Regions from separate parts of the Pantoea ananatis PA13 genome, predicted to be linked through region 3. Evidence: riboswitches for the same ligand, from Rfam matches in the RefSeq annotation. Region 3 holds a riboswitch; each other region holds the start of a gene.

Region 1 (7,939 bases), 2.2 Mb from region 3:
CGGCCAACGTCACCAGACGGTAAGCATATGGCCCCTGTTATGTCGCACGGGCTGGCAACCAACTCCATCGGTTATCTGGTAACAGATGATAATGCGATGGTCTGGCGCGGCCCGATGGCCAGTAAAGCGCTCATGCAGCTGCTTACCGAAACCCAGTGGCCAGAGCTGGATTATCTGGTGCTGGATATGCCGCCGGGCACCGGCGACATTCAGCTTACGCTGGCGCAAAGCGTACCGGTCACCGGCGCGCTGGTGGTCACCACGCCGCAGGATATTGCGCTTATCGACGCGCGTAAGGGGATGGTAATGTTTGAGAAGGTGAACGTGCCGGTACTGGGCGTTGTGGAAAATATGAGTATTCATATTTGCAGCGAGTGCGGCCATCACGAGCCAATCTTTGGCACCGGCGGCGCGCAACGGCTGGTGGATGACTATGGTACCCGGCTGCTGGCGCAGCTACCGTTGCATATTCACCTTCGTGAAGACCTCGACGATGGCGAACCCACTGTGATCCGTCGTCCACACAGCGAGTTCGCGGCACTTTATCGCCAGCTTGCCGGCCGGGTGGCGGCTCAGCTCTACTGGCAGGGCGAGGTGATTCCGGGCGATATCGCGTTTCGCGCGCTTTAACGTCCGCTGGCCTCGCTGGTGTAGAGCGATGGCTGAGGATAGTGCATCAGCACATAATTCCCCTGTTCGCTCTCACCCTGCGAAATGATTTTCCAGCCGCGCTGCAAATAAAATGTTTGTGCGGCTTTGTTCATTTCCAGGCACTTTAGCGCGCCCGTCGAGGTGAAGCGCCCCTGAACCTCATTAAGCAGCGCGTTGCCCACGCCACGGCCCTGATAAGCCGGATCGACATACAGGCTGTGCAGAAAATTATCGTTTTCCATCAGCCCGGCAAACCCCACCCGATGACCGTCCAGTTCTGCAACCAGAACCGTCTCGCCGGGGATGATCTGATCGAAATCTTCAAGCTGCCAGTCCTCGTTTTCAATCCAGTCCCAGTTATGGCGGCGCGCCGCCAGATACAAGGTTCGCAGAAAAGGGCGGTCGGCCTCAGTAAACAGTCGAATATGCACATCGCGCTCCATTAATCCTTTTTAACAAACATGGCAGGGATTGCCAAAAAAGCAAAAGCAGAACAAATGTCATCTCTTTCACTGTACACTGCTGGGCGGTGCCTTTTGGGGAGACAGGAACGGGTGGTGAATTTCAGGCGCTGGATTTCACGCATAAGCAAGTAAAACGTGATTTCGCAGCGAGCGTTGCCGCCGTAAAGTCGGTTTTTTCCCTGAAAGATCAAGACGATCGGCGTTTGATAGCTTTCGTTTATTTTATTGATAACGAGGGCTTATTAGATGTTGGCCCGAAAAATTTGTAATCTGCATCACATATTCTAAAGGAGGCCATCACATGTCCATTATCAATACCAAAATTAAGCCGTTCAAAAACAGCGCATTCAAAAACGGCGAATTCATTGATGTAACCGAGAAAGACGTTGAAGGTAAATGGAGTGTTTTCTTCTTCTATCCTGCTGACTTCACTTTCGTTTGCCCAACCGAACTGGGCGACGTAGCGGATCACTACGAAGAGTTCCAGAAAATGGGCGTGGACATCTATTCCGTGTCTACCGATACCCACTTTACCCACAAAGCCTGGCACGGTTCTTCCGACACCATCGCGAAAATCAAATATGCGATGATTGGTGACCCAACTGGCGCGCTGACCCGCAACTTCGACATCATGCGCGAAGACGAAGGTCTGGCGGATCGTGGTACGTTTATCGTTGATCCACAGGGCGTGATCCAGGCAGTAGAAATCACTGCTGAAGGTATCGGCCGTGACGCGTCTGATCTGCTGCGCAAAGTGAAAGCGGCACAGTATGTGGCGTCTCACCCAGGTGAAGTGTGCCCGGCGAAATGGAAAGAAGGTGATGCCACTCTGGCACCGTCTCTGGACCTGGTTGGCAAAATCTAATTTCGCATCGATACGTCGATCATTTTCTCATCGGGTGCTGCGGCACCCGATTTTTTGACCAGGAACTCACTATGCTTGATACCAATTTAAAAACACAGCTCAAAGCCTATCTTGAGAAACTCACCAAGCCTGTGGAGTTGATTGCGACGCTGGATGATGGCGCGAAATCAACGGAGATTCGCAATTTGTTGGTCGATATCGCGAGCCTGTCTGACAAGGTCAGCTTTCGTGAAGAGAACGATCGTCAGGTGCGTAAGCCCTCGTTTTTAATTACTAACCCAGGCGCTGATCAGGGGCCGCGTTTTGCCGGTTCGCCGCTGGGTCATGAATTTACCTCACTGGTACTGGCACTGCTACAGACCGGTGGGCATCCCTCTAAAGAAGCGCAAAGCCTGCTCGACCAGATTGCGGCGCTGGATGGGGATTTCCATTTCGAAACCTATTATTCACTGTCGTGCCACAACTGTCCGGATGTGGTGCAGGCATTAAATCTGATGGCGGTGTTAAACCCACGCATCAGCCACACCGCCATTGACGGTGGCCTGTTCCAGAATGAAATTCAGGAACGCAATGTGATGGGCGTGCCCGCTGTCTATCTGAATGGCAAAGAATTCGGTCAGGGCCGCATGAGCCTGGCCGAGATCGTCAGCAAAGTCGACACCAATGCAGATAAGCGTGCCGCAGAAGAGCTGAACAAGCGTGAGGCTTACGAGGTTCTGATCGTGGGCAGCGGTCCCGCGGGCGCCGCCGCGGCTATCTACTCCGCACGTAAAGGGATTCGCACCGCGTTACTGGGCGAGCGCTTTGGTGGACAGGTGTTGGATACAGTCGATATTGAAAACTACATTTCCGTACAGAAAACGGAAGGGGCCAAACTGGCCGGCGCCCTGCGCGCTCACGTGGATGATTACAACGTTGACATCATTGACAGCCAGAGCGCGATTAAACTGATTCCCTCAGCGGTGAAAGGCGGCCTGCACGCTATTGAAACGGCCTCCGGCGCGGTGCTGAAATCGCGCAGCATCATTCTTGCCACCGGTGCGCGCTGGCGCAACATGGGCGTGCCTGGCGAAGAGCAATACCGCACCAAAGGCGTGACGTACTGCCCACACTGCGACGGCCCGCTGTTTAAAGGCAAACGCACGGCGGTCATTGGCGGCGGTAACTCTGGCGTAGAAGCCGCAATCGATCTGGCGGGCATTGTTGAACACGTGACGCTGCTGGAGTTCGCCAGTGAAATGCGTGCAGATAAAGTGCTGCAGGACAAACTGCGCAGCCTGAAAAACGTGGATGTGATTCTGAATGCACAAACCACGGAAGTGAAAGGCGATGGCAGTAAGGTGACGGGCCTGCAATATCTGGATCGCACTAACCAGACTACTCATGAGCTGGCGCTGTCGGGCATTTTCGTGCAGATCGGTCTGCTGCCTAACACCAACTGGCTGGAAGGCGCGGTTGAGCGCAACAAGATGGGCGAAATCATGATCGATGCGAAATGCGAAACCAGCCTGAAAGGCGTTTTCGCCGCAGGGGACTGCACCACCGTTCCTTATAAGCAGATCATCATCGCCAGCGGTGAAGGATCAAAAGCCTCACTGAGCGCGTTTGATTACCTGATTCGCACCCAGCCTGCGCACTAAGTTTTACGCGTAAGACGAAAGCCCTGTAACCTGTGTTGCGGGGCTTTTTAATATCCGGCCAGCGTCATCAGCATCATCCATAACGGTGTAGTAATGGCAGCAAAAAGCGTGGAAAACAGCATGCTCGCGGCCGTCGGTCCGGTTATCACATTAAATTTCTGCGACATCAGATAGACGTTCACGCCCACCGCCATGGATCCCAGCAGCACCACCACTTTGCTTTCCAGCGCAGGTAACCCGGTCAGCCAGGCAATAGCCCAGACGCACAGCGGTTGCAGAATCAGTTTCAACGCACAGATGGTGTAACTCTCTTTTAAGCCTTCCCGAATCCGGTAGTGCGCCAGGCTCATGCCAAGGGTAATCAGGGACAGAGGCGCGGCAATCGATGCCAGCATGCGTAAGGGTTCAGCGGCAATAACGGGAAGCGGCCTCTGTAGCAGACTCCAGGTCGTGCCGGACAAAATACCGATGATTAATGGGTTTTTCAGCACGCTGATCAAGGTTCGTTTAAAGCCCCCCAGTGAGAAACTGCCCTGTTTGGACCACTCCACCGATACCGTCAGCAAGGTCCAGAGAATCAGGCTGTTAAACACCAGCACCAGCGCGACGGAGGGGAGTGCCGCTTGGCCAAGCAGGACGGTAGCAACCGGAATCCCCAGCATCACGTTGTTCGAGAACACGCCGCCCAGGGCAAAAACCGATCCGGCTACGCCATCCAACTGAAACAGGCGCGATGCGACAATCCGTCCCACAATGAAGACCAACAGGCAACTGCCAAAAAACGCCAGCAGCAGGCGTACATCGACCGGTGGACTGTTATAAAAATCACTCATGATGCGAAACAGCATGCAGGGCAGGGCGACATTGAACACAAAACGGTTCATGCCTTCGCTGACGGTAACGGGCCATCTGCCAAACCGGATAAGGCAGAATCCCAGAAAAATCAGGATAAATAGCGGGGCGGAAAGGTAGATCTGGTGTCCTAGTGTATCCAGCAGGAATGGCATAAGTGTAAGCAATCCAGTGACTCAGTAACCGCAAGACTATCAAATTGCTTCAACCACGTAACCTGGCAAAACAGGGCGCGCGGTCAGCCAGATCATCCCAGCCAGCGACGCGCCTGATCATCACTGATATCGCGGTAATAAACCCGATGGATAACCGTATCGCAACGTTGGCAGCGGGCAGAAAGATAGGTGGAATAATAATATCGGCCAGAAGGAGAAACCGCACCCTGACGGGTGATACTAATGTCGGTCCATCGGTGACGATGAGGAATAAGCGCTAAGAATCGCATCATGCTTCCTGTAAAGTATGAAGTGCTCTGTTTATTTGTTTTTTACGTTTATGCGTTTACTTTTAGGGTGCGATGTTTTTGGCAGGTTTAATTTATTAATAGATGATGTAACAGGGGCGAATATTATTGTTAAATAGCGAAACGGCTTTCGCGGCTATTACGTGCAAATTTAGAGCCCGCAGCATTAAGCCTTTTTTTGTGAAGTTGGTGGTTGATCGAGATCATGCAAAAGCTTTGCATATCAAATCGAAAAAATAATAAGAGCCTTGCTTAAATCAGAGCGCTTACTTAAGCTTTTGTTCGTAACACGACTCGGGGTGCCCTTCTTTGTGAAGGCTGAGAAAAACCCGTATTACCTGATCTGGATAATGCCAGCGTAGGGAAGTCTGATGCCTGACCGCATTCGCCTTCTTGTCCGCCGGTTGGGAGTTATGATGACACATCAACCGCAACACCTTTCTGATGCGCAATGCGCGCCCATTCTGCAACAATTTCGCCGTCAGTCACCGCTGGTGCACTGTATGACCAACGATGTGGTGCAAACGCTAACGGCTAACGTTTTACTCGCCCTTAATGCCTCTCCGGCCATGGTCATCGACGCTGAAGAAGCGGCGCAGTTTAGCGCGGTTGCCGATGCGCTGCTTATCAATGTCGGTACGCTAACCCACGATCGTAAGCAAGCGATGCAGGCTGCGGTGCTTGCAGCAAACCAGGCGGGCACGCCCTGGACACTGGATCCGGTGGCGGTCGGCGCGCTGACGCTGCGCACCGCGTTTTGCAAGCAGCTACTCGCGCAGTCGCCTGCAGTGGTTCGCGGCAATGCCTCAGAGATTCTGGCGCTGGCGCAGCAGGCAGAAGGCGGACGCGGTGTTGACAGCCTGCATTCGGCCGAAGCCGCACTGCAGGCAGCCCAACAGCTGGCAAAAGCCTTTGATACCTGTGTCGTCGTAACCGGCGAAGTAGACTATGTCACCGATGGGCAGCGCACTTGGGCGATTACGGGCGGCTCGCCGTTAATGACGCGGGTGGTCGGCACCGGCTGTGCGCTTTCAGCGGTGGTTGCGGCCTTTGCCTGTTTGACAGGTGACCGACTGATCAACATCGCCTGCGCCTGTCGGGTGATGGCGCTGGCTGGAGAAAAGGCCGCGCAGGATGCAGATGGACCGGGTAGCTTTGCGCCTGCTTTCCTGGATGCACTCTGGACGCTGGAGGCACCTGATGAAACGCATTAATGCCCTGACGATTGCGGGGACCGATCCCAGCGGCGGGGCCGGTATCCAGGCCGATCTGAAAACCTTCTCTGCACTGGGCGCTTACGGTACCAGTGTGATCACGGCGCTGGTGGCGCAGAATACCTGCGGCGTGCAGTCGGTATACCCTGTTGCGCCAGAGTTTGTGACCGCCCAGCTGGACTCGGTGCTGGATGATGTGCGCATCGACAGTGCGAAGATTGGCATGCTGTCTGAAACAGAAATTGTCGAGCGGGTGGCCCATGGCCTGCAGCGGCGGGAAATTCCCTTTGTGGTGCTGGATACGGTGATGGTGGCTAAAAGCGGCGATGCCCTGCTGAATCCGGATGCGATTGCCTGTGTGCGAGATCGTTTATTGCCACAGGTGTCATTGATTACGCCAAACCTGCCCGAAGCCGCTGCACTGCTGGGATGCCAGGTTGCCCTCAATGAAGATGAGATGCTCACCCAGGGCGAAGCGCTACTGGCGCTGGGCTGCCAGGCAGTGCTGATGAAAGGCGGTCATCTCGATGGTGATGAAAGCCCGGACTGGCTGCTGACCCGGGCAGGGCGTCAGCGCTTTAGCAGCGTGCGGGTAAACACGCGTCATACGCACGGCACTGGCTGTACACTGTCCGCCGCGCTCGCGGCCTTACGTCCCCGGCATGACAGCTGGGAAGCGACGATCAGTGAAGCGAAAGCCTGGCTGCAGCAGGCATTACTGGCGGCAGATTCGCTGGAAGTGGGCAACGGGATTGGGCCGGTGCACCATTTCCATCAGTGGTGGTAGCCCATCGTGTTTCGCCTTGCAGACTGGCAAGGCGTTAATCCTCTTCAAACCAGGCGCTGTTTTGCTTGATGACTGGGGTGATCGAAAACATCATGGCCTGCAAATGATGGCGCAACGCCGCCTCAGCCTTGACGGGATCGTTTGCCTTCAGCGCCGCAAAAATAGCATCATGCTGTTCTATCAGGGTTTCGGCGGGCGCAACGTCATTCAGGGTTAAATAGCGTACCCGATCCATGGTGGCTTTGATGTTTTCAACCGTTTCCCACGCCAGTGGACAGCCGATGCTCTCAGCGATGAGGCGATGAAACTCATCGTCCAGGCTTAAGAACATCTGGCTATCGCCACGGGCAGCGGTGATGCGTTGCAGTTGCAGGTTATGCTCCAGCGCCATCAGCCCTGACTCTGCGATTTCCTCAGCAGCGCGACGGACCACGGCAATCTCCACGGCCTCACGAATGAAACGACCATCTTCGACCCGTTTAGCCGAGATCCTGCGCACAAAGGTGCCGCGCTGCGGCAGGATCTGAACCAGACCGGCTTCCGCGAGCTTGATAAAGGCTTCCCGCACCGGCTGACGTGAGAGGTTGAACCGGGTGGAAACCTCTTTTTCCGAGAGCAGTGCACCAGGCTGAATTACGCACGTCACGATATCGCGGCGCAGATAGCGGTAAACCTGCTGATTCACCGGTTCGCTGGTGGTAATGGTGTAAGAAAGTGTCATATCGCTGTCCGTTTTATCTTCGGCCTGGCATCAGGCGATCGCATCAGACCTCAGGACCGGCAATGGCCTGCTGAACGCTGGCACGGGCTCCCTGAGCGGCAAGCTGCAGGTAACAGGCGGTAAGTTGTTTCACCAGCGCATCGTTTTTAGCAAGATCGTCGCCAAATACCCTGCTGATGTTGAGTAACGCCCGCACGCGAGCTTCACCGTCATCACTTTCCGCTACGCAAGTGGCCAGTTGTGCGTTCAGCGGATCGCGGATCTCGATGGGCTCGCCTTTTT
Region 2 (7,939 bases), 630 kb from region 3:
TGCCGCTGGAAGAGGTTGCCGACGGCAAAGTTTTCCACGCCGGGACGCGCCTTGAAGAGGATCGGGTTTTGACGAACGGTGGGCGGGTTCTTTGCGTCACCGCGCTAGGCGATGATGTTGCTGCCGCACAGAAACGGGCTTACGAACTGGCTAAGCCGATTTCCTGGCAAGGCAGTTTCTGCCGACGCGACATCGGCTATCGTGCCATTAACCGTAAATAATGATCAAAGGGGCACCCAGTGCCCCTTTTTATTGCCTCAGAAATTCGCCTCATCCGGCGCATCCGCGCATTCATCTTTTTGAGTCACACGCAGCAACTGCACGCCTTCAGGCGCTTCCAGCCATGAAATCATCAAGGGTTCCGCCTTATCACGGCGGTAGTGCGTAAGCGTCTGCAGTGCATAACTGTCGAAAGCCGGCGTCACCTGCTGGCCCTCACAGGTTGTCACAACGCTTCCACCTGACCAGTGTCCTTGTTTCAGAAACACCCGCCCACTTAACAGCGCATCGCTGACTTCACGCATACGTTGTGCATCAAACTTGTAAAGCTCAACCGCATCCGGACTGACTGCCTCACGGCGCGTCGCGAGCTGGCGCTGCATAAAATTGAGATTGCCGCCTTGATCAAAGCGTAGCGTAACGTCGTCTGGCTTTTCGCCTTTCACCTGGCGTTCCACGCTGATCAGATCATCGCCGAGCCAGCGATAGTCCGTAATTTCACTTTTTTCGCTGTTGAACGGATTATAGAGCGTACGAATATGTACCGAGTGATGATCGGTATTCTTGCGCCAGATACGAACACTGCCGCGATCGGCGAGATAACCGCTGGCCGAGAAAGCCGGAATGTCGGGCGTTGAACTACACCCAATGAGAAAAGAGGAGAGAAGCAGGGCTGATAATCGCTGAAACAGCGTAGTCATGGTGGCTGGCCCCTAAACAAAAGGGGCGAAATCGCCCCTGTTTTAAAACGTTACCGCAGTGCGACGTCTTACTTAACGGCGTCTTTCAGAGCTTTACCAGACACGAATGCAGGTACGTTTGCCGCAGCGATTTTGATTTCTTTGCCAGTCTGTGGGTTACGACCGGTACGCTCAGCGCGGTGGTTCACTTTAAAAGTACCAAAACCAACCAGTTGTACAGCATCACCCTCTTTCAGAGACTCAGTGATTGCAGCCAGAGTAGATTCCAGCGCTGCCTTGGCCTGGGTTTTAGACAGGTCAGCTTTTTCTGCGATCACATCAATCAGTTGAGTCTTGTTCATAAGTTATCCTTAAAGTGTATTTATCGCTTGCTAAGCAACGAGTGCGAGGGAAAAGCCAGCTTCGGGCACTCTTCAGCCTGCACGCACCGATAGCCACAATTTTCAGCCCCCCAAATGTAGACCAGACTGGGGGCTGATGTGAAGCCTCCAGGCGCGCTAATTAAGGCCTGAAGTCACGTTTTCTCGCCTTATTGCTGAATTTTTATACCGATGTTACTAATTCCCGCCTCACGCAGGTCAGATCGCAGACCTTTTATCAATTCGAGGTCTCGCTCTTCACAATCCGCGAGCAGGCGAAAAATCTCCCATTGCAGGTCCCATTCATCGATGACAGCCTGATTTTCTCGTAGCTCTTCATCGGTCATTTCGCGACCTTCGTGAGTCATTTCCAGGATGGCAACGGTGGTGATCGAGGTCTTGCTGACTTCAATCGCATGTTCAAGCGTTTCACCGCTTAACTGCGAATGCAGCACTTCACTCAATGCCACGCAGGCATCAATGGCCGGATAGACACCGTAAACCTCAAACGCATCGCCATCGGGAATCGCCGCTTCAAGCTTTTCCAGCTGGCTGTCAAAATTGATCTTCGCATCTTTAACCGTCAGCGTTTCCCAAATCAGATCCAGAATACGGCGGTAAAGTGCAGGATCGGCAAACTCGGTTTGCTGGCAAAAAGCCACGTAGTTGGGATACATGCGCTCGCACAGGCAAGCCATAAACGTCAGGTGTTGCCAGCTTTCCAGCTTTGCCAGACGCAGATGTACAGGGTTTTGTAACATACACAGAGCTCTTATTCGTTTCGCTGGCGGCAGTGTAACCCAAAAGCGCCATACAAACAGTGTTAAAGCGCGCTTTGCCAGCGCAGAAATGCGGGTCGGCGAGATGCCACAGCATCCGCCCAGCGCGTGGGCTCCGGTAAACGGTAGCCCTGTGTGCACTTTTCTACCCATTCCAGAGCGCTGTCCAGACTGACGCGGTGTCCGGTGGCAACAAACAGCGGGTTACAGCGTGCCTTGCTGCGCCATACCCAGCCAATTTGTTCTCCTTTATCCATCAACGGCTGCCGACTGCCGGGCGTTTCATCCAGCGCCTCAACGTGCCCGCACAGACGCTTTTTCGCAACACCGATAGTGGGAACATCCACCATCAACCCAAAATGCGACGCGACACCAAGCCGGCGCGGATGTGAGATACCATGACCATCGACAAATAGCAGATCGGGCTTCTGCTCCAGCATGTCCCAGGCCGCCAGCAGGGCCGGATACTCACGGAAAGAGAGAAAGCCCGGAATGTAAGGCATGGTGGTATCAATGCGCGCGATGCGATATTCCACCAGCTTCATGGACGGATATTCAAGAATAACCAGTGCCGCACGCGTCACTGCGCCTTCCTGCTCAAAACCGACGTCTGCGCCACCAATAAAGCGTGGCGGCAGCACGTCAAAATCATCCTGCCGTACGACTTCTGCGGCCCGTTGGCGTTGCTCCGCGCGAAGAGCGGCGATATCCATTATGACGCCGAATGATACTGGCGTGACAGACGGTGCACCGCCTCAACAAATACGCCGGCATGCTCGGGTGGAACATCCTGATGGATGCCGTGTCCCAGATTGAAAACGTGGCCTTCACCCTGGCCGAATCCTTCCAGAATCGTTGCCACTTCCTGCTCAATTCGCGCCGGGGGTGCATAGAGCATGGAAGGATCCATATTGCCCTGCAAAGCAACTTTGTGGCCGACACGGCGGCGGGCTTCACTGATATCGATAGTCCAGTCCAGACCTAGTGCATCACAGCCCGTTTCAGCAATGGCTTCCAGCCACTGGCCACCATTCTTGGTAAACAAGGTGATGGGCACACGACGTCCTTCGTTCTCATGAAGCACGCTGTCGACAATTTTATGCATGTAGTAAAGCGAGAACTCACGATAGTCGTTCCCGGTTAACACGCCGCCCCAGGTGTCAAAGACCATCACCGACTGCGCACCGGCGCGGATCTGGGCATTAAGATAGAGGATGACACTGTCGGCCAGCTTATCCAGCATGGCGTGCAGCGTGGCAGGCTCGGCATACATCATTTTTTTGATCTTGGTGAAGGCTTTGCTGCTTCCCCCTTCAACCATATAGGTCGCCAGCGTCCAGGGGCTGCCTGAGAAGCCTATCAATGGTACTTCGCCGTTGAGGTTTTTACGGATGGTGCGTACCGCATTCATCACGTAACCCAGCTCCTGTTCAGGATCGGGCACCGGCAGGCGATCGACATCAGCACGGCAGGTAATCGGGTTGGAGAAGCACGGGCCTTCGCCTGTTTCGAAGTATAAACCCAGCCCCATTGCATCAGGGATGGTGAGAATATCACTGAAGAGGATCGCCGCATCCAGCTTAAAGCGACGCAGGGGTTGCAGGGTGACTTCGCAGGCCAGTTCGGCATTTTTGCACAGCGACATAAAATCGCCTGCCTGGGCGCGCGTTGCCTTATATTCCGGCAAATAACGCCCGGCTTGCCGCATCATCCATACGGGGGTGACATCTACAGGCTGGCGTAACAGGGCGCGCAAATAACGGTCGTTCTTCAGTTCACTCATCTCAGGACTCTCTCGGTATCAAGCGAGTAGTGTAGCACTCTCACGCCTCAGCGCGGCAGAGGGCCACCGTATCTTCAATTAATCGACGGGCGACGGTACCGGGCGGCGGCAGTAAAGGCAGCGCATCAAAGCGGAACCATCCGGCGTCCAGCAGCTCTTTGCCGTCATGTTGTAACTCGCCGCCATCATATTCCGCCATAAACGCCATCATCAGAGACTGCGGGAAAGGCCAGGGCTGCGAGGTGACATAGCGGACATTCCTGACACGCACGTTGCTCTCTTCCATTACCTCGCGCGCGACGGCCTGTTCAATGGTTTCGCCTACTTCGACGAAACCGGCCAGCACAGTGTAAATGTTATTACGCTGGCGCGCATGGTTAGCCAGCAGGATCTCGTCCCCCCGGCGAATGGCGACGATAATGCAGGGCGCAATCTGTGGATAGTAGCGTTCACGGCAGTGGCTGCACAGGCAGGCAAATTCACGCTTGCTGGCGTGCATCTCATGGCCGCAGTAGCCACACCAGCGGTGAGAGCGATAAAATTCGGCCAGCTGTACACCGCGCCCTGCCAACTGAAACAGTCCCGGATCTTCGTTAAGTAACTGCCGCAAAGACAGCATATCCTCCGAACGTGTTTCGCAAATCAGCCAGACATTCTCCCCCTGCCATTCGCCAATTACGCGCCCCTGATGACCCGTCAGGCCAAAATGCTGCGCATTACCGTGAGGCAGGTCTCCTTGCGGTAACCAAATTTTTTGTTCACTGCTGACAATCCACCATCCAGCGTCTACGCTTGAAATTTCGCATTGCATTTATTTCGTCATCCTTAGCGTCAACCCGCACGCTGAAGTCCCGATGTTAAGTGTGTAGATGAACAACTATACCCAAATAATTCTGGTTGCAAGACGACAACACGCTTATTTCTCCCCGGCAGGCTCGTGGAAAACAAGCGCACTTGACGCATCGCTAATCTGAAATATGAAGGTGCATAACTCATACGGAGTTAACTATGCTCAACCAGTTAGACGTTCTGACCAAACGCGTAGGTGGCAGTAATGAACTGGTCGATTCATGGCTGGCCGCTCGCCGCCAGTTACTGGTTTCTTATTACCATTTGGTCGGTATCAAGCCAAAGAAAGAGGCACTGACGCGTCTGGATGAACAGGCACTTGATAACTTTTGCCATAATCTGGTCGATTATCTTTCATCCGGCCACTTCAGCCTCTATCAACGCCTGATCGGAGAAATGGACGGTACCAGTCCGCTGTTGGCAGCAACGCAGATTTATCCCTCGCTGGAAGCCAACACCGAACAACTGATGAAGCTGTATGACGGACACCTGCAGCAGGCGATCGATGACGATAACTACGTCACCTTTCAGAATGCGCTATCGGAGGTCGGAGAAGCCTTGGAAGGACGCTTTACGCTTGAGGACAAACTCATCCAGATGGCATGGGATAATCACCTGACCCCGCCCGTGGCTAACGACAGCGAAATTGCCCGCCCCGCCTAAAACCTAATCGATTGTAAAAGACTTGTGATTAGCCAAAAGCCCCCTTATGCTGAGTGGGCTTTACGTTTAACGCCGAACGTAGTCGGTGTTTACGGTTGATACGTCATCTACGGGCGCTGTTCATGCTATCCCTTTTTCCCGGGTGAAGCCGAGCGGGCGCCGTAGCGAAATCGTTGAAACCTCATCTTGTCGGAGTGCCTAAGGGCTGAGACCGTTAATTCGGGATCCGCGGAACCTGATCAGGTTAGAACCTGCGAAGGGAACAAGAGTAAATTTATACGGTACGCCACCGAATGGTGTCAGCAGTGCCGTTACTCCTTCCGAACTCCGGACAAGCAACCTTCCCTCTTACTGGAATATTGCTATGTCTACTGCTAAAACGACCCGTCGCGAACAACGTGCTCAGGCACAGGAATTCATTGACTCTCTTCAGGGCGGCAGCGCCTTCCCTAATTCAAAACGTATCTGGCTTACCGGCAGCCGCGATGATATCCGTGTCCCAATGCGGGAAATTCAACTCAGCCCTACCCTGACCAGCGGCAGTAAAGAAGCGCCGGTTTATGAGGAGAATGAGCCCGTTCCGGTTTACGATACGGCCGGTGCCTATGGCGATCCCGCCGCACAAATCGACGTGCATCGGGGGTTGGATAAACTGCGGGCGCGCTGGATTGAAGAGCGGAATGACAGCGAAAATCTGGTGCAAATCAGCTCTGCCTACACGCAACAGCGGCTGGCCGATGACGGCCTGGATCACTTGCGTTTTGAACACCTGCCCACACCACGCCGTGCGAAGGCAGGCCACTGCGTTACCCAGCTCCATTATGCTCGTCGGGGCATAATTACGCCGGAGATGGAGTTTATCGCGCTGCGGGAAAATATGGGCCGGGAACGCATCCGCGGCGAGGTGCTGCTGCAGCAGCATCCGGGGCACAGCTTTGGCGCCCATCTGCCAGAAAATATTACCCCTGAGTTTGTGCGTCAGGAAGTGGCTGCCGGGCGCGCTATTATTCCGGCAAATATTAACCATCCCGAATCCGAACCCATGATCATCGGGCGTAACTTTCTGGTGAAAGTGAATGCCAATATCGGCAACTCAGCCGTGACCTCCTCGATTGAAGAAGAGGTTGAAAAGCTGGTGTGGTCAACGCGTTGGGGCGCCGATACCGTCATGGATCTTTCCACCGGCCGCTATATCCACGAAACCCGTGAATGGATTTTGCGTAACAGCCCGGTGCCTATCGGTACGGTACCGATCTATCAGGCGCTTGAGAAAGTTAACGGTGTGGCAGAAGATCTGAACTGGGAAATTTTCCGCGACACATTGCTGGAACAGGCCGAGCAGGGTGTGGATTATTTTACGATTCATGCAGGCGTGCTGCTGCGCTATGTGCCCATGACCGCGAAACGCCTGACTGGGATTGTCTCGCGTGGTGGTTCCATTATGGCGAAGTGGTGCCTGTCGCATCACAGAGAGAGCTTCCTGTATGAGCACTTCCGCGACATCTGTGAAATTTGTGCGGCCTACGACATCTCATTATCACTGGGTGACGGCCTGCGTCCGGGATCGATTCAGGATGCCAATGACGAAGCGCAGTTTGCGGAACTGCACACCTTAGGTGAGCTGACGAAAGTTGCCTGGGAATACGACGTGCAGGTGATGATTGAGGGCCCCGGCCATATTCCCATGCAAATGATCCGTCGCAACATGACCGAACAACTGGAACATTGCCATGAAGCGCCGTTTTACACTCTGGGCCCCCTCACCACTGATATTGCTCCGGGTTACGATCACTTTACCTCCGGCATTGGTGCCGCGATGATTGGCTGGTTCGGCTGCGCCATGCTGTGCTACGTCACGCCCAAAGAGCATTTAGGTCTGCCAAACAAGGAAGATGTTAAACAGGGCTTAATCACGTACAAGATCGCCGCGCACGCAGCCGATCTGGCCAAGGGTCATCCGGGCGCGCAAATCCGCGACAATGCGATGTCCAAAGCACGTTTTGAGTTTCGCTGGGAAGACCAGTTTAATCTTGCACTGGATCCGCATACGGCCCGGGCTTACCACGATGAAACCCTGCCGCAGGAGTCCGGTAAGGTGGCCCACTTCTGCTCTATGTGCGGCCCCAAATTTTGCTCAATGAAAATTACCCAGGAAGTGCGTGACTACGCCGCAAGGCAGGAAGCCGAAGCCCAGGCGATTGAGGTGGGGATGGCGAAAATGTCTGATCATTTTCGTGAGCGCGGCGGTGAGCTGTATCACCCTGCGACCGCAATAAAGGAGGAATAAATGGACGCCTTTCCCGCAACCGCATCACGTCTGGGGCTCTATCCGGTCGTTGACAGCGTGGAATGGATAGAGCGCCTGCTGGAAGCCGGTGTGCGAACCCTTCAGCTTCGGATCAAGGATCAGCCGGACGAGGTGGTTGAACCCATGATTATTCGGGCTATCGCCGCAGGTAAGCGCTATCAGGCACGTCTGTTTATCAATGATTACTGGCAACTGGCGATTAAACATCAGGCCTATGGCGTCCATCTGGGTCAGGAAGATTTAGAGGTCGCTAACCTGCAGCAGATCCTGCACGCAGG
Region 3 (7,939 bases):
GAAAAACAGAGCACCTTTATCAGGGAGTTCCTCTTTTATGTCGTCATCACGTCTGAAGCAGCAGTTCATTCGTCTGTGGCAAAATTGCCAGGGACAACCACAGGAAACAACCCTGGGCGAACTGGCTGATTTGCTGCACTGTTCGCGTCGCCATATGCGAAACCTGCTCAACAGAATGCAAGCGGCTGGCTGGCTCACCTGGCAGGCCGAAGCCGGACGGGGCAAACGTTCCCTGATGACCTTCTGCTACACCGGGCTGGCGCTGCAGCAGCAGCGTGCCGAAGATCTTCTGGAGCAGGATCGTATCGATCAGTTAGTCCAGCTGGTGGGGGATAAAGATCAGGTCAGACAGATGATCAGCGCCCACCTGGGGCGGAGCTTCCGCCAGGGCAAACATATTTTGCGCGTCCTCTATTATCGCCCTCTGCTGAATCTGTTACCCGGTTCGCCCCTGCGCCGTTCGGAAACCCATATTGCCCGCCAGATCTTTAGCGGCCTGACGCGCATAAATGAGGAAAAGGGGGAAATCGAGGCCGATATCGCCCATCACTGGCAGCAAACATCCGATCTCCACTGGCGCTTTTATTTACGTCCTGCCATTCGTTTTCATCATGGCCGGGAGCTGGACATGGCCGATGTGATCGCAAGCCTGGAACGCCTGCGTCAGTATCCCCTGTTTTCTCATATCCAACGGCTCGACTCACCGGCCCCCTGGACCCTGGATATCTATCTGGATCAGCCCGACAGCTGGCTGCCCTGGCTGCTGGGCAGCGTCAGCGCCATGATTCTGCCACGGGAATGGCCTGAAATTCGCGATTTTGCCCGTCAACCTGTGGGAACAGGTCCTTATCGGGTCGTCCGTAATCAGCACAGCCAGTTGAAGATAGAAGCGTTTGACGACTACTTTGGCTATCGCGCGCTGATCGATGATGTGTCGGTGTGGGTACTGCCAGAGATCAGTGACGAGCTGGTTTATGCAGGGGTTCGCCTGCAGGGCGAAAAAGCCGATGAGAAACAGGAAGAGAGCCGGCTTGAAGAAGGTTGCTACTATTTACTGTTCGATCAGCGTTCAGAAAAAATGGCCGATCGAGACATTCGACGCTGGCTCAGCGACCTGCTTAACCCGATTGCACTCCTCAATAATGCGGGCAGGGGTTATCAGCGCTACTGGTTCCCGGCTTACGGCCTGCTACCCCGCTGGCACCATCGCCGCGATCTGACCCCAGTGGACAAACCGGCGGGCCTCACGAGCCTGACGTTAACCTGGTATAACCAGCATATTGAGCATGTCAGTATTACGGATGCCTTACGTCCGTTGCTGGCAGAACAGGGCGTTACGTTGAACACCCGGGAAGTCAGTTACGAAAGCTGGCATCAGGGCGAAGGCGAGAGTGATATCTGGCTGGGCAGCGTCAATTTTACCCTGCCCCTCGAATATTCCCTGTTTGCCCTGTTATACGAAACGCCGTTGATGCAGCACTGTCTGCCTGTTAACTGGCAGCAGGATGCCACGCGCTGGCGTGAAAAAACGCTCTCCCTCGCTGAATGGGGTAAATATCTGGTGGAAAATAGCTGGCTTCATCCGCTGTTTCATCACTGGCTGCTGCTGGAGGGCCAGCGCAGTATGCGCGGCGTGCGGATGAATACATTGGGCTGGTTTGATTTTAAATCCGCCTGGTTTGCCCCGCCTACGCTGTGAGCCTTTCCCCTTGCGCATTTAATGACTAGAATGTGGCGTTCTCAACGGGGTGCCCCTTTCCACAGTGTCAGGGCGCTGAGAAATACCCGTCGAACCTGAATCGGTTAATACCGACGTAGGGATTTGAGAGGTTGTTTTGCTCAGATCCTTTGCGACTCAACCCTGCCGCCCTAGGAGCGCAAAGTGTTAAAAAACGTCCTGCCCGTGCTGCTGTTACTTTCTGCCCCGGTCTTTGCGGCCAAACCTGTCCTGACGGTTTACACCTACGACGCCTTTTCCGCTGACTGGGGGCCGGGTCCGGCCGTCAAAAAAGCCTTTGAAGCCCAGTGCGGTTGCGAGCTGAAATTTGTCGCGCTGGAAGACGGTGTTTCGCTGCTGAACCGTGTACGTATGGAAGGCAAGAACACAAAGGCCGATGTGGTACTAGGCCTGGATAACAACCTTCTGCAGGCCGCGCAGCAAACCGGCCTGTTTGCCAAAAGCGACGTGGATACCCGTGAGCTGCAGGTGCCCGGCGGCTGGAAGGACACCACCTTTGTGCCGTTCGATTACGGTTATTTCGCATTCGTGTACAACAAAAACACGCTAAAAAATCCCCCTACAAGCCTGAAAGAACTGGTCGAAAGCCCAGAGAAATGGCGCGTGATTTATGAAGATCCTCGCACCAGCACGCCAGGCCTTGGCCTGCTGCTGTGGATGCAAAAGGTTTACGGGGACAACGCGCCTGAGGCCTGGCAAAAGCTGGCGAAGAAAACCGTCACGGTCACCAAAGGCTGGAGTGAAGCCTACGGCCTGTTTCTTAAAGGCGAGAGCGATCTGGTGCTGAGCTATACCACGTCACCGGCTTATCACATCATTGAAGAGAAAAAAGATAACTATGCTGCGGCATCCTTCGCCGAAGGCAACTATCTGCAGGTTGAGGTGGCCGCCCGACTGGCGAACAGCAAGCAGCCCAAACTGGCAGAACAGTTTATGCAATTCATGGTTACGCCAGCCTTTCAGAACACCATCCCTACCGGGAACTGGATGTATCCGGTGATCAAAACTGACCTGCCCGCCGGGTTTGCCTCGCTCAGCGTGCCGAAGACAACATTGCAGTTTTCACCGGAAGAGGTTGCCAGCCACCGTTCGCAATGGGTTAGCCAATGGCAACGCGCCGTCAGCCGTTAATCCCTTTCTGGCTGATTCCGGGTTCGCTCGCCACGCTGCTGCTCTGCAGCGTGGCGCTGCTGGCCTTCACAGCACTGTGGATGGCGGCGCCAGCGACCGACTGGCGGTCTGTCCTGCAGGATACGTACCTGCATCATGTTATTGGCTTTTCGTTTAAGCAGGCGCTGCTGTCCGCCCTGCTCTCCTTGCTGCCGGCCATTCCACTGTCCCGAGCCCTTTATCGGCGGCGCTTTCCCGGACGTCAGGTGTTGCTGCGCCTGTGCGCCATGACGCTGGTTCTGCCCGTGCTGGTGGCCGTATTCGGCCTGCTCACCGTCTATGGTCGGGTGGGCTGGCTGGCGCAGCTTTGCGCCTGGCTTGGCGTGGACTATCACTTCTCGCCTTACGGGCTTCAGGGAATTTTACTGGCCCATGTGTTTTTCAACCTGCCGCTGGCCACGCGCCTGATGCTGCAGGCGCTGGAAAGCATTCCTGCCGAACAGCGTCAGCTTGCTGCCCAACTGAACATACGTGGCTGGCATCATTTCCGGCTGCTTGAATGGCCCTGGCTGCGCCGCCAGCTCCTGCCCACCGGGGCATTAATCTTTATGCTCTGTTTTGCCAGTTTTGCCACCGTGCTATCGCTGGGTGGCGGGCCGCAGGCGACCACCATCGAACTGGCCATCTTCCAGGCGTTAAGCTATGACTACGATCCGGGCCGCGCGGCGCTCCTGGCGCTGATTCAGCTCAGCTGCTGCCTGGTGCTGGTGCTCCTCAGCCAGCGCTTCAGCAACGCCATTCCGGCGGGTAGCCCGCAACTGCACGGCTGGCGCGATCCTCAGGATTCCACGCTGGCCCGCGTCAGCGACGCCGCCATCATCTTTTTCGCCCTGCTGCTGCTGCTGCCGCCGCTGCTGGCGGTGATCGTAAATGGTCTGGATGGCGGGCTTCGGGGCGCGATACAGCAACCGGCGTTATGGCAGGCAACGTTGACCTCGTTACGTATCGCGCTCGGCGCCGGCGTGCTGTGTCTGGTCCTGACCACCATGCTGTTGTGGAGCAGCCGGGAGCTGCGCCTGCGGCGGCATACACTCGCCGCACAGATCATGGACACCAGCGGCATGCTGATTTTGGCAATGCCCGGTATCGTGCTGGCAACCGGCTTTTTCCTGCTACTGAACGCCACGACCGGCTTGCCGGACTCCGCGGATGGCGTGGTGATCTTTGCCAATGCGTTAATCGCGATTCCCTACGCGTTGAAAGTGCTGGAAAACCCGATGCGGGATATCGCTGAACGTTACGCCCACCTGTGCGGGGCACTGGGCATCAGCGGCTGGAACCGCCTGTGGCTGATTGAACTCCGGGCGTTGAAACGTCCGCTGGCGCAGGCGCTGGCGTTTGCCTGCGTGCTGTCGATTGGTGATTTTGGCATCGTGGCGCTGTTTGGTAATGCCGATTTCCGCACGCTGCCGTTCTACCTTTATCAGCAGATAGGCGCCTATCGCGGTGCCGATGGCGCCGTTACTGCACTGTTATTGCTGCTACTCTGCCTGTCTCTGTTCACCTTGATGGAAAAATTACCGGGCCGCCATGCTGACACTGAATAATCTGACTTACCTGTATCAGCATTTGCCGATGCGTTTTTCCCTTCACGCCGGGCGCGGCGAACGACTGGCGATTCTCGGCCCAAGCGGGGCAGGTAAAAGTACGTTATTAAACCTGATTGCCGGTTTTCTGCCCGTCAGCCAGGGCAGCCTGACGATTAACGATGTTGACCATACGAATAGCGTGCCCGCCCAGCGCCCGGTATCAATGCTGTTTCAGGAAAATAACCTGTTTCCGCACCTGAGCGTAGAACAGAACCTGGGGCTGGGCTTACATCCCGGTCTGAAGCTGACCTCAGATCAGCGCCAGCAGGTGACGACCATTGCGCAGCAGGTCGGACTCAGTGAGATGCTGTCACGCCTGCCGGGCCAGCTCTCGGGAGGACAACGCCAGCGCGTTGCCCTGGCACGCTGTTTACTGCGCGATCGCCCGGTGCTGCTGCTGGATGAACCTTTTTCGGCGCTCGATCCAGCCCTGCGCGGCGAGATGCTTAATCTGGTGCGCACCGTCTGCGAAACCCGTGCGATTACGTTGCTGATGGTGTCGCACAGTCTTGAAGACGCACAGCAGATAGCGCCACGTAGCGTGGTGGTGGTGGATGGACGCGTTTACTGGCAGGGATCGACGGACGCACTGTTGTCAGGGAACATACGGGAAGCCGATGTGCTCGGCATCCCGCGCCGTTAACCGATAAAGACCTGCCACAACAGGTGGCGGAAAATCGGCATCATCGGATGAAACTGGATGCCGACGAACGCCGCAACGGCCACCACAAAACTTAGCGGCGCCAGCCAGCGCAGACGTTCGGGTGGCAAATAAGCCGTCGCCCAGTCGCGCGTTTTTCCACTGCGCCACCAGCGCCAGCACAGCCAGCATCCCAGCCATACCAGGATAGCAACGCCTAATAACAGCCAGATGAAATGGCCGCCCTGGGCTTCTTTCGGAACATCAATCGCGACGCCTGCCAGAATACCCGGCAATAAATAGAGCGGTGGCCATAAAATACAGCCGATCAGATTGGGGGGCAGAAATTTGCGTACCGGCAATTCCAGCATGCCCGCCACCAGCGGGATCAGCGGCCGGGTTGGCCCGACAAAGCGCCCGACCAGAATGGTAAACATGCTGTGCTGATACAGCGCGTGTTCGGTCTTATCCAGCAGCCCTTTGTACTTTTGCAGGTATTTCCAGCGATGGAGCGGCCCCTGAAACTTCCAGCCAATGCCATAGGAAACCCAGTCGCCCAGCAGGCAGCCAATGAAGCCCGCGGCCCAGGCGGGATATAAGCCGATCTGTCCACTGCCCACCAGCGCACCCAGGCTCGCCATCATGACGGTGCCAGGGAGTAACAGCCCCACGAACGCCAATGACTCCAGAAACGTCACCAGCGCGACGGCAAACAGCGCCCACTCCAGCGACTGTGTAATCAGGTGTTCAACCCAGGCTTCCATATCAATCCTCAGAAAAAGCAGAAGGCTGGATTGTCCAGAGCAGACATCACAGCGTCAAGGCAAGAATTGTAGGCCAATATTGACAAAACGCACCGGCAGACACTGTATAAATATCCATGTTATACTGGTCAATGAGATGTCCGACTCGCTATCTGCCTGGAGAATACGTGAATAAGCCCCGCGCAGGGTTTCTGCTCAGCCGTCACTGGCGCGACACGCCGCAAGGCACCGAAATTACGCTGTGGCTGGCCACCGACGAGGGTGCTCAGCGCGTTGTGCTGCCTTTACAGGAATCCGTGACGTTTATTCCCTGTGAATATCAGGCGCAGGTCGACACGCTGTTGCAGGGCGAGCGCCAGCTGCGGATGCAGCCTCTGCAATTAAAAGATTTTCGCCGCCGTCCAGTATTTGGCCTGTACTGCCGGCAGCATCGCCAGTTGCAGTGGGTTGAAAAGAAACTGCGCGAAAGCGGTATCCCCCTGTATGAATCCGACATTCGTCCACCCGAACGCTACCTAATGGAACGGTTTATTACCGCGCCCGTGTGGTTTGATGGTGACATTCAGGGCGACACATGGGTTAACGCCCGTCTGAAACCCCATCCCGATTACCGGCCCCCGCTGAAGTGGGTCTCGCTGGATATTGAAACGACCCAGCATGGCGAGCTTTACTGCATTGGTCTGGAAGGCTGCGGACAGCGCCAGGTTTTCATGCTGGGACCGCCTAACGGCGACGCCAGCGAACTGGATTTCGAACTTATCTATCTTGAGAGCCGCCCGCAGTTGCTGGAGGCGCTGAATCGCTGGTTTGCCGATAACGATCCGGATGTGATCATCGGCTGGAACGTGGTGCAGTTTGACCTGCGCGTGCTGCAGAAACACGCCGATCGCTACGGCATTCCGTTACGTCTTGGCCGCCAGCAGGCCGCGCTGGAGTGGCGCGAGCATGGGTTTAAACCCGGCGTGTTTTTTGCCCAGGCGACAGGTCGCCTGATTATTGACGGCATTGATGCCCTGAAATCCGCCTTCTGGGATTTTCCCTCTTTTAGTCTGGAATCTGTTTCGCAACAGCTGCTCGGTGAAGGCAAAGCCATTGATAACCCATGGCAGCGCATGGAAGAGATCAACTGGCGTTTTGCCAACGATAAACCGGCGCTGGCGCGCTACAACCTGAAGGACTGCGAGCTGGTCACGCGCATCTTTCATAAAACCGAAATCATGCCGTTTTTACTGGAGCGCGCAGCCGTTAACGGGCTGGCAGTCGATCGCCACGGTGGCTCCGTCGCGGCATTCGGTCATCTGTACATCCCCCGCATGCACCGGGCCGGTTTTGTCGCCCCGAATCTGGGCGATGTGGCGCCGGAAGCCAGCCCCGGCGGCTACGTGATGGATTCCCGGCCCGGCCTGTATGATTCCGTGTTAGTGCTGGATTATAAAAGCCTGTATCCCTCGATTATCCGCACCTTTCTGATCGATCCCGTCGGGCTCATCGAAGGTCTGGCGCACCCAACGGATGCGGACTCGGTGCCCGGTTTTCGCGAGGCGCGCTTCTCACGTGAGACGCATTGCCTGCCCGCCATCGTAGAGCAGATTTGGCAGGGGCGCGAAACCGCAAAAACACAGGGCAATAAACCCCTGTCGCAGGCCCTGAAAATCATCATGAATGCGTTTTACGGCGTGCTCGGCACCAGCGCCTGCCGCTTTTTTGACCCTCGCCTGGCCTCGTCTATCACACTGCGCGGTCATGCCATCATGCAGCAAACCCGTGAACTCATTGAAGCCGAAGGCTACGATGTGATTTATGGCGACACCGATTCGACCTTTGTCTGGCTGAAATCCGCCCGGGATGAAGACGAGGCAGAGGCAATTGGCCGGGCACTGGCCGGGAAGGTCAACGGTTGGTGGCGTGAACACCTGCAGCAGCAATACGGCCTGACCAGCGCCCTGGAGCTGGAGTATGAAAATCACTTTTGCCGATTCCTGATGCCGACGATTCGCGGTGCTGAACAGGGCAGTAAAAAACGCTATGCGGGCTTAAT

The links. Region 3 has a riboswitch for thiamine pyrophosphate ahead of thiB (thiamine ABC transporter substrate binding subunit). Riboswitches for the same ligand answer to the same signal wherever they lie in the genome.
Region 1: linked by a shared signal. The riboswitch ahead of thiM (hydroxyethylthiazole kinase) and the one ahead of thiB (thiamine ABC transporter substrate binding subunit) in region 3 are both predicted to bind thiamine pyrophosphate.
Region 2: linked by a shared signal. The riboswitch ahead of thiC (phosphomethylpyrimidine synthase ThiC) and the one ahead of thiB (thiamine ABC transporter substrate binding subunit) in region 3 are both predicted to bind thiamine pyrophosphate.

Annotation. Positions count from the first base shown of each region.
Region 1 covers NC_017554.1:1,634,499-1,642,437, forward strand. The annotation lists gene apbC (iron-sulfur cluster carrier protein ApbC) at 1-630, shown strand, start outside; gene PAGR_RS07710 (GNAT family N-acetyltransferase) at 627-1,094, opposite strand; gene ahpC (alkyl hydroperoxide reductase subunit C) at 1,417-1,980, shown strand; gene ahpF (alkyl hydroperoxide reductase subunit F) at 2,052-3,620, shown strand; gene PAGR_RS07730 (AEC family transporter) at 3,668-4,627, opposite strand; gene PAGR_RS07735 (hypothetical protein) at 4,720-4,917, opposite strand; TPP riboswitch at 5,221-5,317, shown strand; gene thiM (hydroxyethylthiazole kinase) at 5,349-6,149, shown strand; gene thiD (bifunctional hydroxymethylpyrimidine kinase/phosphomethylpyrimidine kinase) at 6,136-6,936, shown strand; gene PAGR_RS07750 (GntR family transcriptional regulator) at 6,971-7,657, opposite strand; gene PAGR_RS07755 (mannitol dehydrogenase family protein) at 7,701-7,939, opposite strand, start outside.
Region 2 covers NC_017554.1:4,416,503-4,424,441, forward strand. The annotation lists gene purD (phosphoribosylamine--glycine ligase) at 1-221, shown strand, start outside; gene PAGR_RS20795 (DUF1481 domain-containing protein) at 258-920, opposite strand; gene hupA (nucleoid-associated protein HU-alpha) at 989-1,261, opposite strand; gene PAGR_RS20805 (YjaG family protein) at 1,450-2,040, opposite strand; gene nfi (deoxyribonuclease V) at 2,103-2,771, opposite strand; gene hemE (uroporphyrinogen decarboxylase) at 2,771-3,841, opposite strand; gene nudC (NAD(+) diphosphatase) at 3,882-4,652, opposite strand; gene PAGR_RS20825 (Rsd/AlgQ family anti-sigma factor) at 4,850-5,353, shown strand; TPP riboswitch at 5,534-5,632, shown strand; gene thiC (phosphomethylpyrimidine synthase ThiC) at 5,718-7,640, shown strand; gene thiE (thiamine phosphate synthase) at 7,641-7,939, shown strand, end outside.
Region 3 covers NC_017554.1:3,785,873-3,793,811, forward strand. The annotation lists gene sgrR (HTH-type transcriptional regulator SgrR) at 38-1,699, shown strand; TPP riboswitch at 1,735-1,839, shown strand; gene thiB (thiamine ABC transporter substrate binding subunit) at 1,883-2,869, shown strand; gene thiP (thiamine/thiamine pyrophosphate ABC transporter permease ThiP) at 2,845-4,455, shown strand; gene thiQ (thiamine ABC transporter ATP-binding protein ThiQ) at 4,439-5,140, shown strand; gene PAGR_RS17990 (DedA family protein) at 5,137-5,901, opposite strand; gene polB (DNA polymerase II) at 6,069-7,939, shown strand, end outside.